3 regions of the Paraburkholderia sp. BR10936 genome follow, and region 3 is predicted to be linked to each of the others. Evidence: predicted binding sites of a transcription regulator. Region 3 holds the regulator's gene; each other region holds the start of a gene.
What was found. Region 3 encodes FliA, which starts transcription of late flagellar genes. Its sites were predicted from a motif close to CTAAAGTTTNNNNNNNNNNNGCCGNTA; they were not measured.
Positions count from the first base shown of each region.

Region 1: the regulator FliA is predicted to act here: its motif matches at 1,913-1,939, upstream of fliD (flagellar filament capping protein FliD).
Region 2: the regulator FliA is predicted to act here: its motif matches at 3,120-3,146, upstream of AB4Y36_RS00980 (DUF4088 family protein).

Region 1 covers NZ_JBFRCM010000002.1:602,863-608,173, forward strand. Annotated here, with positions in the region: gene AB4Y36_RS06210 (DUF2964 family protein) at 1-83, opposite strand, end outside; gene fliD (flagellar filament capping protein FliD) at 404-1,846, opposite strand; gene AB4Y36_RS06220 (YigZ family protein) at 2,004-2,597, opposite strand; gene AB4Y36_RS06225 (hypothetical protein) at 3,398-3,715, opposite strand; gene AB4Y36_RS06230 (acyl-CoA synthetase) at 4,027-5,311, opposite strand, start outside.
Region 2 covers NZ_JBFRCM010000001.1:201,752-207,062, forward strand. Annotated here, with positions in the region: gene fdxA (ferredoxin FdxA) at 1-10, shown strand, start outside; tRNA gene AB4Y36_RS00950 (tRNA-Asn) at 150-225, shown strand; tRNA gene AB4Y36_RS00955 (tRNA-Asn) at 305-380, shown strand; gene AB4Y36_RS00960 (CreA family protein) at 489-980, shown strand; gene AB4Y36_RS00965 (AraC family transcriptional regulator) at 1,009-1,911, shown strand; gene AB4Y36_RS00970 (AzlC family ABC transporter permease) at 2,059-2,778, shown strand; gene AB4Y36_RS00975 (AzlD domain-containing protein) at 2,775-3,098, shown strand; gene AB4Y36_RS00980 (DUF4088 family protein) at 3,233-3,994, shown strand; gene AB4Y36_RS00985 (ATP-dependent helicase) at 4,040-5,311, opposite strand, start outside.
Region 3 covers NZ_JBFRCM010000003.1:92,645-97,955, reverse strand. Annotated here, with positions in the region: gene flhF (flagellar biosynthesis protein FlhF) at 1-516, shown strand, start outside; partial or broken gene AB4Y36_RS06985 (MinD/ParA family protein) at 509-1,291, shown strand; gene AB4Y36_RS06980 (RNA polymerase sigma factor FliA) at 1,647-2,378, shown strand; gene AB4Y36_RS06975 (flagella synthesis protein FlgN) at 2,551-2,994, opposite strand; gene flgM (flagellar biosynthesis anti-sigma factor FlgM) at 3,045-3,389, opposite strand; gene flgA (flagellar basal body P-ring formation chaperone FlgA) at 3,571-4,872, opposite strand; gene AB4Y36_RS06960 (flagellar basal body protein) at 5,119-5,311, shown strand, end outside.

The DNA.
Region 1 (5,311 bases), on a different contig from region 3:
ACGAAAATGCGCACCTTGCTCCAGACGCGATGGCGCCGCTCGGGACCTGCGCCTTCCATAAACCGATGCAGTCGATCAAACATGGCGGCTCTTCCGGGTTGGGTAGAAGACGGTCATGCGGGCGCGAATGACTGCGCGGCGCGGACCAGATCAAGTATAGCCAGCCCATTATTACGCGTTCTTTCCATTGCCTGCGCGCTCACGCGCCGGAATTCCCGATCGTTTTTTGCGCGCGTTTAAGTTTGTCTTAATTTTGGCTCGCCATGATGGAGCGGTCGGGTCGATTCGATAGTTCGATTCGCGGTTGTTCTTCACGTCCCCTGTTGGCCGCCGATTCACTCGGCGGCCTTTTTTTTCGTCTGCCGTCGACGTTTGCTAGCGTCGATCACCGCGCATTCAAGCCTTATTTGTGATTCGTCGCGAGGGCGCCCGCGCTGTTTGCACCGCCAAAGAGCTGTGTCAGATATTGCTGGTTGTTGTTCATGATCGACATGAGGTTATTGAGCGCGGTGAACTGGCGGTTGAATTTTGCAGTGAGCTGGGTTGCGCGCACATCGAGCATCGACGACTGCTTTTTGATGTCGTCGAGTTCCTTGTTGATGGCCGTGCTGCGCCGCTCGATGATGCCGCTCGACTGCACGTAAGGCGTAATGGCGCTGTTGAGCTTCGTGGTCAGGCCGCCGCTGCCGAACAGCGCCGCAATCGCACTGTTGCCCGGTTGCAGCGCCTTCTTGAACGTCTCGTCGTCGATCTCGAGCTTCCCGCTCTTGTCGAGCTTGATGCCGATCTCGCCCAGCGAATGGGTCACGCCGTCGCTGCCCTTCACGCCCGCCGAAACGAGCGCCGGCAGACTCGCCGCGAGGGTGCGCGCGATCGAGTCGCCGAGCAGCGCGCCTGCCTGCGCGCTCGTCGAACCGGTTGCGGCCGTATAGGAGGTCAGCCCGTTCAGGGCATCGACGTAACTGTTGTACGCCTTCACGAAGTCGCGGATGGATGTGCCCGTCGCTTCGGTGTCGGGAGCGACGGTGAGCGTTTGCTTCGTGCCCACCGAGGCGCTTGCAAGCTTGATCGTGATGTCGCTCACCACGCCCTCGAGGGTGTTGCTCGCGCTCGTGACGCGCGTGCCGTCGATGCGCAGCTCGGCGTCGCCGGCTGCCTCGACTTCGCGCATCTGCGAGGAAGCGAGCCGCGTGTCGACGCCCGCGCCCGCCTGCACGTCGATCGCGTTGGCCGCGCCGGTCTTGTTCGCGGTCAGCACGAGGTGCTGGCCATCGGCGCCGTTGACGATCGACGCCGTGACGCCTGGGTTGTCCTTCGCCCGGTTGATCGTCGCGACGACGTCGGTGAGCTTGTTGCTGCCCGCAGCGATCGTCAGATGCATGGACTTGCCGCCCATCGCGATGTCGAGGCTGCCTCCCCCGAGCGTCTCGCCCGTGTCGAAGCTGTCCGAGGCGAGCTTATGCGCTGTCGCGAGGCGATCGACTTCGACCGTGAAGCTGCTCGCCACGGCGTTCTTGCCGGCCACCGCGCTCAAGCCCTTGTCCTTCTCGCTCGTCGTGACGGTGAAGCGCTGCAGCGCGGCGCCGTCCTTGAACGGCTCGAGTGCGGTCTGGAGCGAAGCGAGCGCCGACTTCAGCGTGCCGAGCGCCGATAGCGTCGTGTTGCTGGCGGTCTGCTTCGCACTGAGGATGGCGCTCGGCCCCGCGATCTTCGCGTTGACGAGCGCCTTGACGAGCTGGTTGACGTCAAGTGCGGAGTTGGTCGCGCCGCTGATGATCGACTGGGCGGCGTCGCTCAGCGCGCTGTTCGCGCTGGCGGTCGTGGTGTTCGTGATCGTGCTTGCCATGAAAGAAGTCCGTTCGTTCTGGTGCGTCGAGTCGACGGAACGCGCGAATGCGCGGCCATGCTTTCATTACGGCAAGCTTTCATGAAACTTTATGAAAGAAATGAAAAGATTTTGAAAAGTGCGCGATCGGCATTGCGGCGGCAGCCAGCCGCCCGCCTCAGACGGGCTCGGGGAAGCCCGAGCGGCCTTGCGTGAGATCGGTGAGCGTGGTGCGCGCGGCGTCCACGGCGGTGGCGGGCAACTGGATCGTGAGGCGGACCGTCATGGTGTACTGGCTTTCCACGAGCGTGAACTGCTCCTGGTCGATCCAGTGGCGCACGCGGGTTTCGTCGGGATAGCCGAGTTCGACGGTGAGGCGCGCCTGCGCAATGCGCTCGACGCGCTCGGCCCCCTGCAGGGCGCTGGCAATGGCGTCGGTATAGGCGCGCACGAGGCCGCCCGCGCCGAGCTTCACGCCGCCGTAATAGCGCACCACGGCGGCGAGTACGCCGTCCAGGTCGTGATGGCGCAGCACTTCGAGGATCGGGCGGCCGGCGGTGCCGGAGGGTTCGCCATCGTCGGACATGCCGGACTGGCCGCCCGCAAGCAGCGCCCAGCAAACGTGCGTGGCGGTGGGGTGTTCGTCGCGCAGACGGCGGATTTCGGCCATGGCCGCTTCGCGGTCGGCAACGGGAATGGCGTGCGCGATGAAGCGGCTCTTGCGGACATCGAGTGCCGCGGTGACGGGATGGGCGAGGGTGAAAGTTGGCACAAGCGGGTGGCACTGCTGGCGAAACCCCCATGTTAACCGATGCTCATGGGCCGGCTTTCGACGTCCGTCCCCATATCTTGCCAGTTTGCGTAATGGTTCTTTGCGCCGGATGCTAGTGACGCCCCGGCCTTCAGCCCGGATAATGCACGGCATGACGGATCTAGCTCTGGCTGGAGCGAAGCCGAACTCCTCATTCGGTGATCCGTCATCGTTCCTTCTCTCGCGGCGCCGCTGCATGTTCCGGCAGACGCGATTCTCCAAAGCACAGAAGCCAAAAAAATCCCCGGTCGGACTGTGTCACGACCGGGGGTCACAAGGCTCGCCTGTTCTCAAGAGGCAATCCCACCTTACGTCCGCAAAATTGCGGCCGCAATCGGAAAAAAAACCTGGTGCGCGTGACACCCGAAGGGCGCTAGTGTTCTCATTCGCGCGCAAAAAAATCCCGGCCATCGCTGGCCGGGCAATGAGAATACACCGTGCGCTCCGGGGAACGAAACGCCCATCAACGTTACCCGCGCGCCGTGCGGCCGGCAACACTTCCGCATTACCTGCAATTACTGACATCTGCCTTTCCGGCCGCAGCCGGCGCGCGGGACGGCAGGCCGGATACGCCGTGTGGCGGGCATCGTGCTCGCATTGTTTCGCATGCCGAACGATATCCATGCGTTCGCACACGCGTGCTGAAGTAAGGCGCCGAAATGCGCCGAGGCCGGTCTCCCTTGAGGGAAGACCGGCCTCGGCGTGCCGCTTCAGGGGCCTCCAGCGAAGGCGGCCCCTGGATCACGCGCGCATCACGCGCATCAGTAACGCGGCGGGGGCGGCGGACGATGGTCGTCCTCGCGGTAGCGCGGGGGACCCGGATCGTGCGGGTGATGGTGCATCCACTCGTCGTGTTCCCAATAGCGGTGGCCGTCGTAATAACGGTTCTCGTGCCAGCCGATCGAGACGTGCGCGTCCACCGGCATCATGTGCGGTTGACCGTATTGCGGTGCCGATTCGGCACGCAGCCCATACGGTGCGGATTGAGCGAAGGCGCTCGATGCGCCCATCAATGCGCCGCCGGCGATCAGTGCTGCGGCGATGGCGCGGGCGGGGGTCTTCCAGCTCTTCGTGTTCATGAGTTACCTCCTCGTTGGTTGCGTCGTCAGTCACGCGGCATCGGGATGCCTTTGTGTTGCGACCACGGTTCAAAGCTTATCGGCCCGAAGCGGAGGAAAACGTGACCACTTGTAAGCTTTCGTTTCATACGATTCTTCATGCGAGAAAGGCTGCTTTGACAGTTGGCCCTTGATGCAGAAAGGATTAAGCGCCGCACCTGACAATCGCGACCGAGCCACAGGGGGTCGGGGTGTCAACTGACGTTACATTCAGGCCGCGCGGGCCGCCTGAATGCGTCACGTCTACCGGCCAGCAGGCCCCGATGTCGTTCTTACCGAGGTGTTTTCGGCGCGGGTGTTGCACCAGCCACGTCGATCGCGCTTTGCGAACCTAGTTGCGCGCGCAACTCATATTTCTGGATCTTGCCCGTGGCCGTGCGCGGCAGTTCGCCGAATCGCACGGCGCGTGGCACCTTGAAGTGCGCGAGAAAGAGCCGGCAGTGCGCGATGATTTCCTCGGCCGTGGCGCTCGCGCCGGGCCGCAGTTCGACGAACGCGCAAGGCACTTCGCCCCACTTCGAATCGGGCATCGCCACGACGGCGGCGAGCGCGACGGCCGGATGGCGATACAGCGTGTCTTCCACCTCGATACTCGAAATATTCTCGCCGCCCGAGATGATGATGTCCTTGCTGCGGTCGGTAATGCGCACGTAGCCGTCGGGCGTCATCACGCCGAGGTCGCCCGTGTGGAACCAGCCGCCGCGGAACGCCTCTTCCGTCGCGCGCTCGTTTTTCAAGTAGCCCTTCATGCAGATGTTGCCGCGGAACATGATCTCGCCGAGCGTTTCTCCGTCGGCGGGAACGGGCTCCATCGTCTGCGCATTGCGCACGCTGACGCCGCTTTGGAGGTGATAGCGCACGCCCTGGCGTGCGGCGAGGCGCGCCTGCTCCTCGTCGGGCAGCGTCTGCCAGCCCGCCTGTACCGCGCATACGGCAGCGGGGCCGTACACCTCGGTCAGACCATAGACATGCGTGAGTTCGATGCCGATCGCCTTCATCTTCGCGATCACGGCCGGCGCGGGCGGCGCGCCTGCCACCATCGTGCACACCGTGTGAGCGATGCCTTCGCGGTACTCTGCGGGTGCGTCGGCGAGCGCGCCCTGCACGATGGGCGCGCCGCAATAGTGCGTGACGCGCTCGCTGCGAATGAGGTCGAACACGAGCTTCGCGTCGAACTTGCGCAGGCACACGTTCACGCCCGCGCGCGCGGCGACGGTCCACGCAAAGCACCAGCCGTTGCAATGAAAGAGCGGCAGCGTCCAGAGATACACGGCGTGCTTGGGCATGTCCCATTCGAGGATATTGCTCACCGCGTTGAGATACGCGCCGCGATGGTGATAGACCACGCCCTTGGGGTCGCCCGTCGTGCCGGACGTGTAGTTCAGCGCAATGGCGTCCCATTCGTTGCGCGGCGGCTCCCAGGCGAACTCGGGATCGCCTTGCTCGAGGAACGCCTCGTAGTCGGTGGCGCGCGGGAAGTACTCGGGCTCCGCGGGCGCGATGTCGGCCACGCTGATGATCCTGAGGTTGGGGAATTCGAGCGCCGCGCGCTGCGCG
Region 2 (5,311 bases), on a different contig from region 3:
CGCACGCTGATCGCTTGTTCGGGGTGTCCTCCCGCCGCCGTCGCTTACACGGACAGTCCCTCGCGCAGCGGATTGCCCTAAACAGATCGCGACAGGGTATTGACAGGCCCAGCCAGACCCCATAGAATCTCGTTCTCTGCTTTTGTTGATCCCCGATAGCTCAGTCGGTAGAGCGCCGGACTGTTAATCCGTAGGTCCCTGGTTCGAGCCCAGGTCGGGGAGCCAAGATTCGCAAAAGCCCGTTGGCGTTCACAACGCAAAACGGGCTTTTTTATGACGTAAAGTGTTGTCGCTGTACTGCTGGTCCCCGATAGCTCAGTCGGTAGAGCGCCGGACTGTTAATCCGTAGGTCCCTGGTTCGAGCCCAGGTCGGGGAGCCAAAATATCGAGGGGTTGCGTGGTTGCACGCAACCCCTTTTTCTTTTGCTGCGCGCGTGGCGCACGCTACCCTCCCCGATAATGTCGCTTCGTCATCTTCGGGAATCCGCATGAAATCCACCCGCCTTGCCGCTCGCCTCGCGCGCCCGCTGCTCGCCTGCGCGAGCCTCGTCGCCTGCGCCACCGCCCACGCCGAGCAGATCGGCAGCGTGAACACCAACTTCCGCGTGACCGGCTCGGACAAAGTCGTCGTCGAGGCCTACGACGATCCGCAGGTGCCAGGCGTGACCTGCTACGTCTCCCGCGCACGCACGGGCGGCGTGAAGGGCACGCTCGGCATTGCGGAAGATCCGACCGAGGCATCGATCGCGTGCCGGCAGGTCGGGCCGATCTCCTTCGCAGGTCCGCTCAAACAGCAAGACGACGTCTTCAACGAGCGCATGTCGTTCCTCTTCAAGACGCTGCACGTCGTGCGCGTGGTCGACGCGAAGCGCAACGCGCTCGTGTATCTGACCTACAGCGACCGCGTGGTGAGCGGCAGCGCCAAGAACAGCGTCACGGCCGTGCCGGTGCCCGCGGGCACGACGATTCCGCTGCGCTAAACTGGCGATCCGTGCAGGATCCTTCACCATGACCGGTTCCCGTTTTCGAGACTCCGCCCGCTACTGGCGCACGCCGCTTCTGCCCGGCGCGGATCTCGTCACGGCCGAATACAACCAACATACGTTCGCGCCGCACTGGCACGAGGCCTACACGATCCCCGTGATCGAGGGCGGCGCGGAATGCTTTCGCTATCGCGGCACGCAGCATGTCGCCGCAACGGGCAGCGTGCCGGTGATCAATCCGGGGGAGCTGCATACGGGTTCACGCGCCGTCGAAGAAGGCTGGAGCTATCGGGTGATGTATGTGCCGATCGACTTCCTGCACGAGCTCGCCGGCGAAATCGCCGGGCGCACGCAGCCGCTGCCGTGGTTCGACGCCGAGGTGATCCACGATCTCGATCTCGCGCACCGGCTCTCGCGCGCCCACCGGCTGCTGGAAGCCGACGCGGACTGGCGGCGCGGCGCAGCCGTGCCCGAACCCGGCGCGAGCGCCAGTCCGGCATCGCCTTCGGCGCCTTGTGCCGATCTGCTCGCCGTGGAAGGCTCGCTGCTCGACGCACTCTCGACGCTGCTCACGCGCTACGGCCGCACGCGCGAGGCGGCGCTCAAACACGGCCCGAACGATCCCCGCGTGGAAACGATGAAGGCGCTCCTTGCCGCCGATCTCGCCACGCCGCTGCGCGTGGCCGATCTCGCCCAGGCGGTCGGCCTCTCGCCGTTTCACGCCACGCGGCTCTTCACGCAGGCAACCGGGCTGCCGCCGCACGCCTGGCGCACCCAGTTGCGCCTGCAGCGCGCCCTCGCCCCGCTGCGCGAAGGCGCTACGGTTGCCGAGGTCGCCGCCGCGAGCGGTTTCACCGACCAGAGCCATTTCACGCGACACTTTCGGCGCATGTTCGGCGTGCCGCCGGGGCGCTGGCAGTCGTCCTGAACGCGCCAACCCGCATCCGGCCGCAAGAACGTACAAGCCACGCGTAAGGCGGCCCGCTATGCTGTCCCCTTGTATCAGGAGGACAGTTTGACCACGCATCCCAACCGCCTTGCCGAATTCATCGCTGGCGCGCGCGACACGATCCCCATGATGATCGGCGCCGCACCCTTCGGCGTGATCTTCGGCACGCTCGTCACCTCGGGCCCGCTTTCGCTCTGGCACGGCCAGTTCATGTCGCTCGCCGTGTTCGCCGGCTCCGCGCAGTTCATCGCGCTCGGGCTGATCGCTTCGCACGCGAGCTTCGCGGTGATTTGGGCCACCACGTTCATCGTGAACCTGCGCCACGTGCTCTATAGCGCGACGCTCGCGCCCTATATCTCGCACCTGCCGCTACGCTGGCGGCTCGTGCTCGGCAGCCTGCTCACCGATGAGGTCTTCGCCGTCGCGTGGGCGCATTTGCGCCGCCATCCGCCCGGCGACGACGTCTCGCCGTGGCATTTCCTCGGCTCGGGCCTCTCGATGTACCTGAACTGGCAACTCTGGACCGCGGCCGGCCTGCTGTTTGGCGCGGCGTTCCCGGGTCTGCAGTCGCTCGGCCTCGATTTCGCGATGGTCGCGACCTTCATCGCCATCGTCGTGCCACAGCTGGTTGCCTTGCGCTACCTCGCCGCCGCCGCGACTGCGGGCGCGCTCGCCTTTTTCTGGCAGGGCTGGCCGTACAAGCTCGGGCTGCTCGGCGCCGTGCTCGCGGGCGTGGTCGTGGGTGTCGTGCTCTCACGGCCAGGTTCGTCGCGCAGCGCCCGCGCCGGCAGCGAGTCCTCCCGCAAGTCCCCCAACGTCCAACGCACCGCAGGAGCCGGGCAATGAACTACGTCGTCCTGATTCTCGGCATGGCCCTGATCACCCTGGTCATTCGCACTGCGGTGTTCGTGCTCGGCGACCGGCTGGTATTCCCGCCGCTCGTGCGCACCGCGCTCGGCTTCGTGCCCGTCACCGTGCTCACGGCCATCATCGTGCCGATGGCGGTCTCGCCCCACGGTCAGGGCGCCGAGCTGACCTGGCGCAACCCGCAGCTCGTCGGCGCGCTCGCGGCGATCGTCGTCAGCGCGCTCACGAAGCGCCCGCTCCTCACCATCGCGATCGGGCTCGGCGTGTTCTTCCTCTGGCAAGGCGTTGTCCTGCGCTAGAGGCAAGCGTCGCCCCTTACGCTCAAGTTTCACCCCGGAGCGCCGTTAAACCCGTCAGGGCCTGCTCTGGCAGGCCACTGCTCGAACGGCGAGAGCACGCGAGAAGCGACAAGGATTACACCGGGGCAACCACAATGGGGCATATCACCCTTAACCTGAAGGACGAAACGCTTGCGTCGCTGCGCAAGGATTTCGACGCGTTCCTGCGCGTCTCGCTCAAACTCGACCCGCAATTCGCCACGCCGGAATTCGAGGACTACCTGCGCGCGAAGCTGCTCGACAACATGACGCCGCTCACGGAGCACGCCGTCCAGCGGCTCCTGCAAGGCGGCCAGTACGCGTGGGCCAAGCGCACGCTCGACAAGGAATTCCCCGAGGTCGTCTCGATCCTGATGCGTCAGGCAGGCGAATTCGGATTCGGCTTCGCGTCGCGGCCCGAGTGGACGCCCGACGAACTCTCGAAGCAGTGCCGCGACTGGGCGGCGGCCATCGTGAGCGAAGCCCAGGGCGACGACACGCTGGTCGACCCGCTGGCGGCACAGATCAAGTCGGGCGTGCAGGACATCCAGGCCCTCGAAGAGTCGATGCAGACGCCCGCGTGGCGCCTCACCGAGTCGTTGCGTCAGCGTGTGTACGAAGCGAAGATCGGCTGTGAACAGGCGAGCGGCAGCGCGGCGCGCGAGCGTCTGGGCGAGCTGCGCGGGCTGCTGAGGCTCGGCGTGACGCATGGCGTGTTCCAGAAGCAGGAAGCGCAACAAATCATGGAATATCTGCGCCTGCTCAAGCCCGAGATTTTCGTCGAGGAGCCCGACGATGTGTTCACGCGCCTCGCCGCGTGGATGCGCAACTTCTTCATGCCGCCGCAGCGCAGTACGGCACGCGAGCAGCGGCGCTAAGCGCTGGCGCGCCGCCTGAAAACGGCGCGCGCCCCGCTTTCCCCCTCAATCCCACATCTTCCTGAGCTTCGCGGCGATCTCGACCTTCGCCTGCGCCGCGGCGGCGAGTCCGGCCGCGCTCGGCGCGCTCGCCACGGGCGCGGGCGGCCATGCGCGGGATTCGAACAGCGGCAGCATGGGCGTCGCGATGAAGCGCGTGCGCGAGGCCCACACGTGCCGGTCGCCCGACGCCACCTGGTTGTGCACATAAAAGCGCTGCGGCACGACGATGTGCAGATCCTCCTTCGCGCGCGTCATCGCCACATAGAGCAGCCGCCGCTCCTCTTCCAGCTCCTCGTCGCTGCCCGCGCCGAGATCGGACGGAATGCAGCCGTCCACGCCGTTGAGCACGAACACGTTGCGCCACTCCTGACCTTTCGCCGAATGGATCGTCGAAAGGATCAGGTAGTCTTCGTCGAGCAGCGGATCGGCGGATTCGGCGCTCGTCGCGTCGGGCGGATCGAGCGTGAGTTCGGTGAGAAAGCGCTCGCGCGAGGCGTAGGTGCTCGCAATGCTCTCCATCTGCAGCAAGTCGGCGAGACGCACCTGGGCGTCTTCGTGATTGCGCTCGAGATGCGGCTCGTACCAGCGCCGCACGCGCTCGAACTCGGCCGGCCACGGCGTCGAGCGCATCGAGAGGCTGTCGATGAGCGACGCAAACGCCGGCCAGTCCTCGGCCGCGCGCGGCGGCGGCGCGAAAGCCGCGAGCGCCTCGGCGGCGCGATACGCGCCCGTGCACGCTGACACCTGGTCGAGCAGGCGCGCGGCGTTGGCGGGCCCGACGCCCGGCAGCAACTGCGTCACGCGAAACCCCGCCACACGGTCGAGCGGATTCTCGGCCCAGCGCAGCACCGCCAGCACGTCTTTCACGTGCGCGGCGTCGAGAAAACGCAGTCCGCCGAACTTCACGAACGGGATATTGCGTCGCGCCAGTTCGATTTCGAGCGTCGCGCTGTGGTGCGCCGCGCGAAACAGCACGGCCTGTTGCTTGAGCTTCATGCCCGCTTCACGCGCCTCGAGAATCTGCTCGACGACATAGCGCGCCTGGGTGGCCTCGTCGGCCACCGTGACGAGGCGCGGGCGCTGCTGCGAGGGGCGTTCGGTCCACAGGTTCTTGGTGAAGCGCTCGGCGGCGGCGTCGATCACGGCGTTCGAGGCGGCGAGGATCGGCGCCGTCGAACGGTAATTGCGTTCGAGCGTCACCTGACGCGCGGGCGGGTCGAACTGCGCCGGGAAGTCGAGAATGTTGCGCACGGTCGCGCCGCGAAACGAATAGAT
Region 3 (5,311 bases):
GCGGTGCGCGACGGCGCGGACCTCCAGCTCGCGCTCACCGAACTCAAGAACAAGCACATCGTGCTGATCGACACGATCGGCATGAGCCAGCGCGACCGCGCCGTGGCCGACCAGATCGCCATGTTGTGCGGCGCGGGCCGCCCGGTGCAGCGCCTTCTGCTGCTCTCGGCGACCAACCACGGCGACACGCTCAACGAAGTCGTGCAGGCCTACCAGAGCGGCCCGGACAACGCGCCGCTCACGGGCTGCATCCTCACCAAGCTCGACGAGGCGACCAACCTCGGCAGCGCGCTCGATACCGTGCTGCGCTACAAGCTGCCGGTGCATTACGTCTCGACGGGCCAGAAGGTCCCCGAGAACCTTTACGTGGCGACGCGCCGCTTCCTGATCCGCAGCGCTTTCTGCATTCCGCGAGAGAGTTCGCCGTTCGTGCCGCACGAAGACGATATCCCGGCGCTGCTGTCGGCACTCTCGACGCGTACGAATTCGCAGGCTCCCGAGGTCAGGTTTGGATAAGTTCGTAATCGATCAAGCTGAAGGGCTGCGGCGGCTTCTCGCGCGTGAAGGCTCGCGCGTGGTCGCAGTGACGGGCGGTGCAGGTTCGCCCGGACGCACGACCACGGTGGTCAATCTCGCGGCGGCGCTCACCGCGCAGGGCAAGGACGTGCTCGTGATCGACGAGTGTCTGGGACCCCGCTCGGTCTGTGCGCTGGTAGGCGGTGTGCGCGGCGCAGGCAACTTCGCCGCCGTCGTGCGCGGCGAGCGCACGCTCGACGAAGCCGTGGGGCGCCATGCGCTCGGCTTCGGCGTGCTGGCCGCCTCGCGCGACAATCGCGCGCAGTACACGTCCGCCCAGCTGCAGAAGGTCATTTCGGGCCCCGCGGACATCGTACTGATCGACGCGCAGCTCGACGCCGATGGCGCGCTTTCGCCGCTCGCCATGCATGCGCACGATGTGCTGATCGTGATGCGCATCGGTGCGCAGTCGATCACGGACGCCTACGCGTGCATGAAACGGCTGCACTTCGCGCATGCGATCGCGCAGTTTCGCGTGCTCGCGAATCATGTGGCGAACGCGAGCGACGCGCAGGCCGCGATCGAGAATCTCGCAGGGGTGGCGAGCCGCTACCTGAGCGTGTCGCTCGACAGCGCCGGAAGCGTCGCCGCCGATCAGCACATGGCGCAGGCGCTCAGGCTTGCGCGCTGCATCGTCGATGCGTTTCCGTCGACGGCCGCCGCGCGCGATTTCCGCCACGTGGCCGCCGAGCTGCCGCACTGGCCGATGCGACCCGCGGTCTCGGCGTGCTCGCCGGCCACGGCACGCGCCAATGCACTGTTCGGCGCGAAGGACGAAGAACATGAAGCGGCGGGCCATGCACCCGCCGACGATCCGGACGGCGCGCCGCAAGCCGGCGTCCAGCCCCACGCTACCCATGCAACAAACGCCGCACACAGCACGCTCGCCGCGAACGCCGATTCGTTCGTAGCGGCCGTGACGGGTGTGCATCCCGCACCCAACGCAACATCCGCGTCCGCTCCGGCCCATGTGGGCTGGCGGACCGATACGCCCGCACAGCGGACGTCGCCGCAGCACGTCTGACGTGCGCACGACGACGCCAACAGGGAGATGAGAAGTGGAGAGCACGATGTATAACGCTCAAGGAAAAATTTCGCAGGCCGACGTGCTCGCGAAATACGCGCCGCTCGTCAGACGGCTCGGCTTGCAGCTCGTCGCCAAGATGCCGGCGAGCGTGGACCTCGACGACCTGATCCAGGCCGGCATGATCGGCCTGCTCGACGCGGCCAACCGCTACAAGGAAGATCAGGGCGCTCAGTTCGAGACCTACGCGAGCCAGCGCATTCGCGGCGCAATGCTCGACGAGCTGCGCAGCAACGACTGGCTGCCGCGCAGCCTGCGCCGCACCTCGCGTGAAGTGGAAAGCGCGGTGCACAAGGTGGAGCAGCGGCTCGGGCGCTCGGCGAGCGAGACGGAGATCGCCGAGCATCTGAGCATGCCGCTCGACGAGTACCAGAGCATGCTGCAGGAACTGCATGGCAGCCAGCTCATCTACTACGAAGACTTCGACCGCTCCGCCGAGGACGAACCGTTCCTCGACCGCTACTGCGTCGATCATTCGGACCCGCTTTCGGCGCTACTCGACGACAGCCTGCGCGGCGCGCTCATCGAGGCGATCGACCGGCTGCCCGAGCGCGAGAAGCTGCTCATGTCGCTCTATTACGAGCGCGGCATGAACCTGCGCGAAATCGGCGCGGTGATGGAGGTGAGCGAGTCGCGGGTGTGCCAGCTGCACAGCCAGGCGGTGGCGCGCCTGCGCACGCGGCTGCGCGAGATGTCGTGGGCCGGCCAGGAGAATTGAGGCGGTAGACGGCGCGCGCGGCGGCCAGCGCGAGCGGGACTGAAGTTGCAATGAAAGAGCCGGGGTGCGAGAGCGCCCCGGCTTTTTTGTTGGCGGACTGGACTCGCGCAAAACAAAAAAGCCGAAGCATCACTGCTTCGGCTTTTGTCTTTGGCGGATGCTCTACGCGCGCTTACAGCCCGAACGCCGGCAGCCGCCCATCGGGACCGTACAGCATCGAGCCGTTGCCCGTTTCGCCGCGCAGGATCGAGAGCGCGCGGCGGTTATGCTCCATGCGCGTGCGGATCATCATGCCAATGGTGAGATTCTTGCGGCGCGCGCGCTCGGTCGACCCCTTGAGCAGCGCCCACTGACTTGCCAGACGCGCGTCGCCGTCGCAGGCCATTTCGATGCCCTTGCGGCCGCCCGGCAGGCCGAGGCCGGCCAGTTGCGCGTCGCGCGCTTTTTCGAGGCCCGCGAGACGCTGCGTGAGCGTCGTCTTCTGCTCGACGATTTGCGGGAGCGCCTCCATGCCATCGGCCGACACGAGCGCCTTTTCTTCATAGGCGAGCAGCGACGCGAACGCCTCGACCGTGGCGTGTTCGTCGATCAGTGTGGCCAACAGGGCATCTTTCATTGCAAGGCACCAAAAAAAGCGAGGTTTGCGCGGCGCTCGCGCATCGGGCGTCAGTTGCCCGACGTCGGCTTCATGAGGTCGCGCGCGGTCTGGATCACGCCGTCGGCGATCTTGCCGGAGTCGATCTGCAACGTGCCGTTGCGGATCGCGTCCTTGATCGACTGCACGTGCGCCGTGTCGATGTCGGCGGAACCGCTCGCCGCGAGCGAGCGCATCGTCGACGAGAGCGACGACAGGCTCACGTTCGCGCCGCCTTGGGCGGCGGCGGTCGTGCCGCCTGCCGTGCCGGAGGTGGTAGCGGTGTCGGTGCTTACGCCGGTCGAATCGGCTTGCGAGCGCGCGAGGCCATCCTGCAGCGTGCGCGGATCATTGCGGGTGGAGGAGTCAACTTTCACGATGGGCGTTCCTGATCGATTTGACCTTGATAACGGCACAGGTCGGGCCGAACTTTAGCCGAAAAATCCCACCGTTACATGCTGTTACGTGTGCTGGCGCACAAAGCCGGAGACGGCCGGATCGGGCCGCCGGACGGGGCTCGGCGCGCCCTGATCCGGCCCTTGCCAGCGCTTACCGGCCCTAGATCTGCACCTGCACGGTACCCGCGTCCTTGACCACGCCCGAGATGATCTGGCCGCCGCTCGTGCGCACGCGCACCTGCTGGCCCGGCTCGGCGTTGTTGAGCGCGCTGCCCTCGGCGGAGATCGTGAAGTTGCTGCCCACGGCAATCACCTTGACCGTCTGGCCGATAACCACCGAGGCGGCGCTGCGCAACATGTCGGTGCGCAGCGGCAGTCCCGCGGAAATCCGGGCGAGCGCGACGGCGCCGGTCGCCTGGTTGGGATCGGTGATGATGGTCTGCGGCAGGTTCGCGAGGTCGCCCGCGCGCGGCATGAAATCGGCGGCCGAAAGCGCTTCGCCCGCGCCGATCTGGCGCGAGGCCACGTAGTAGGTCACGTCCACCGCAATGCGCGCGCTCACATAGAGCGTCCACGGCTTCGCGCCGATGCAGCGCACGCCCACGGTCGTGTGGCCATAGGTGCGCGCGCCCGGCGGCATGAACGGCTCGAGTGACGTGCAGGCTGCGAGGCCACGCGGAAACACCGGCGCGACCGTGATGCTCACGTGGCCCGGCAAGCCAGCCGACTGCTGCTGCAGGAAGGCGAGCGCGGCGGCGCGGATCGATTCGCCGTCCTGCTGGCCCGGCGGCGTGGCCTGCACGTTCGTGGCGACGGCGCTGGTATTGGGATTCGGCGGCGCGCCGGCGCTTGCGCTGGCAACCGGCTTCGCGAGCGTCGCCGCGCCGGCGTCCACGACCACCGGGGCGACGCGGTTCGCGGCGGTAGACAGGTTCACGCGCTGCAGCGTGCCCGCGTTGTTCGCGTTGGCCGCCGGCACGCGCATGGGCTGGGCGCTCGCGCCCGGCGCGGGAACCGTGACGATGCGCGGCGCGTCGCCTTGGGGTGCGCGCTCGCCGGGACCCGGTATCGTGATCATGCCGTTCGACTCGACGCCCGCGCGTGCATCCTCCGGCACGCCGCGCGAATTCAGATCGGCGTAGCTGGCCGCGCGCAACGGTGCGGCCTCATTGGCGGGAGCAACGCTGGCTACAGCCGCGGCGGGCTTCTTCGCATTGCTCGCGAGCATCGCGTTCATCTGCGCGGCGTCGGCGCCCGAGCGGTCGCCGGGGCCCGCAATGAAGATCTGGCCGCCGGCGGCTTCAGGTTGCGCCGGAGTTTGTGCATGAGCGAGCGTGCCGCCAATGAGCGCACTGCCGAGGGCGCAGGCCAGCACGCACGTCCAGGACGCGCGCCACGACAGCGCGCGCGCACGCCGCTCCAGGCCGGCGTGCGGCCTACGGAAAGGGGCAGTCTGCGGCATTGTCGTTCTCCATCGATTGCATTGACACGCCTCGCATTCTAGGCGGCGCCCCCCGCGCGCTTGCGTCGAATAGAGGGGCGCTTTACCGGCTATTCGTCCGATTGGTTCTTGCCACCCCCGCCTAATATTCCACTCCATGCGCAAAGGCCTTCGGACCACGCGCCTAACGTTTGCGCCGGTTTCCCCGCCGCCTGGCGAGCCCGCCGCGCTCACGCCGAATCCTTTTCGTTTCACGGAGAACGCCCGATGCTGGACAAACTCGATGCCGAATTCGCCTTTGGGCGCGAAGCGCTCGATGTGCGCGCCACGCGGCAGGCATTGATCTCTTCGAACATCGCGAACGCCGACACGCCGGGCTACCAGGCGCGCGACGTGGACTTCGCGGCGTCGCTCGCCGGCGCGCTGCGCCAGCAGGGCGCCGGCGGCACGGTGGGCATGA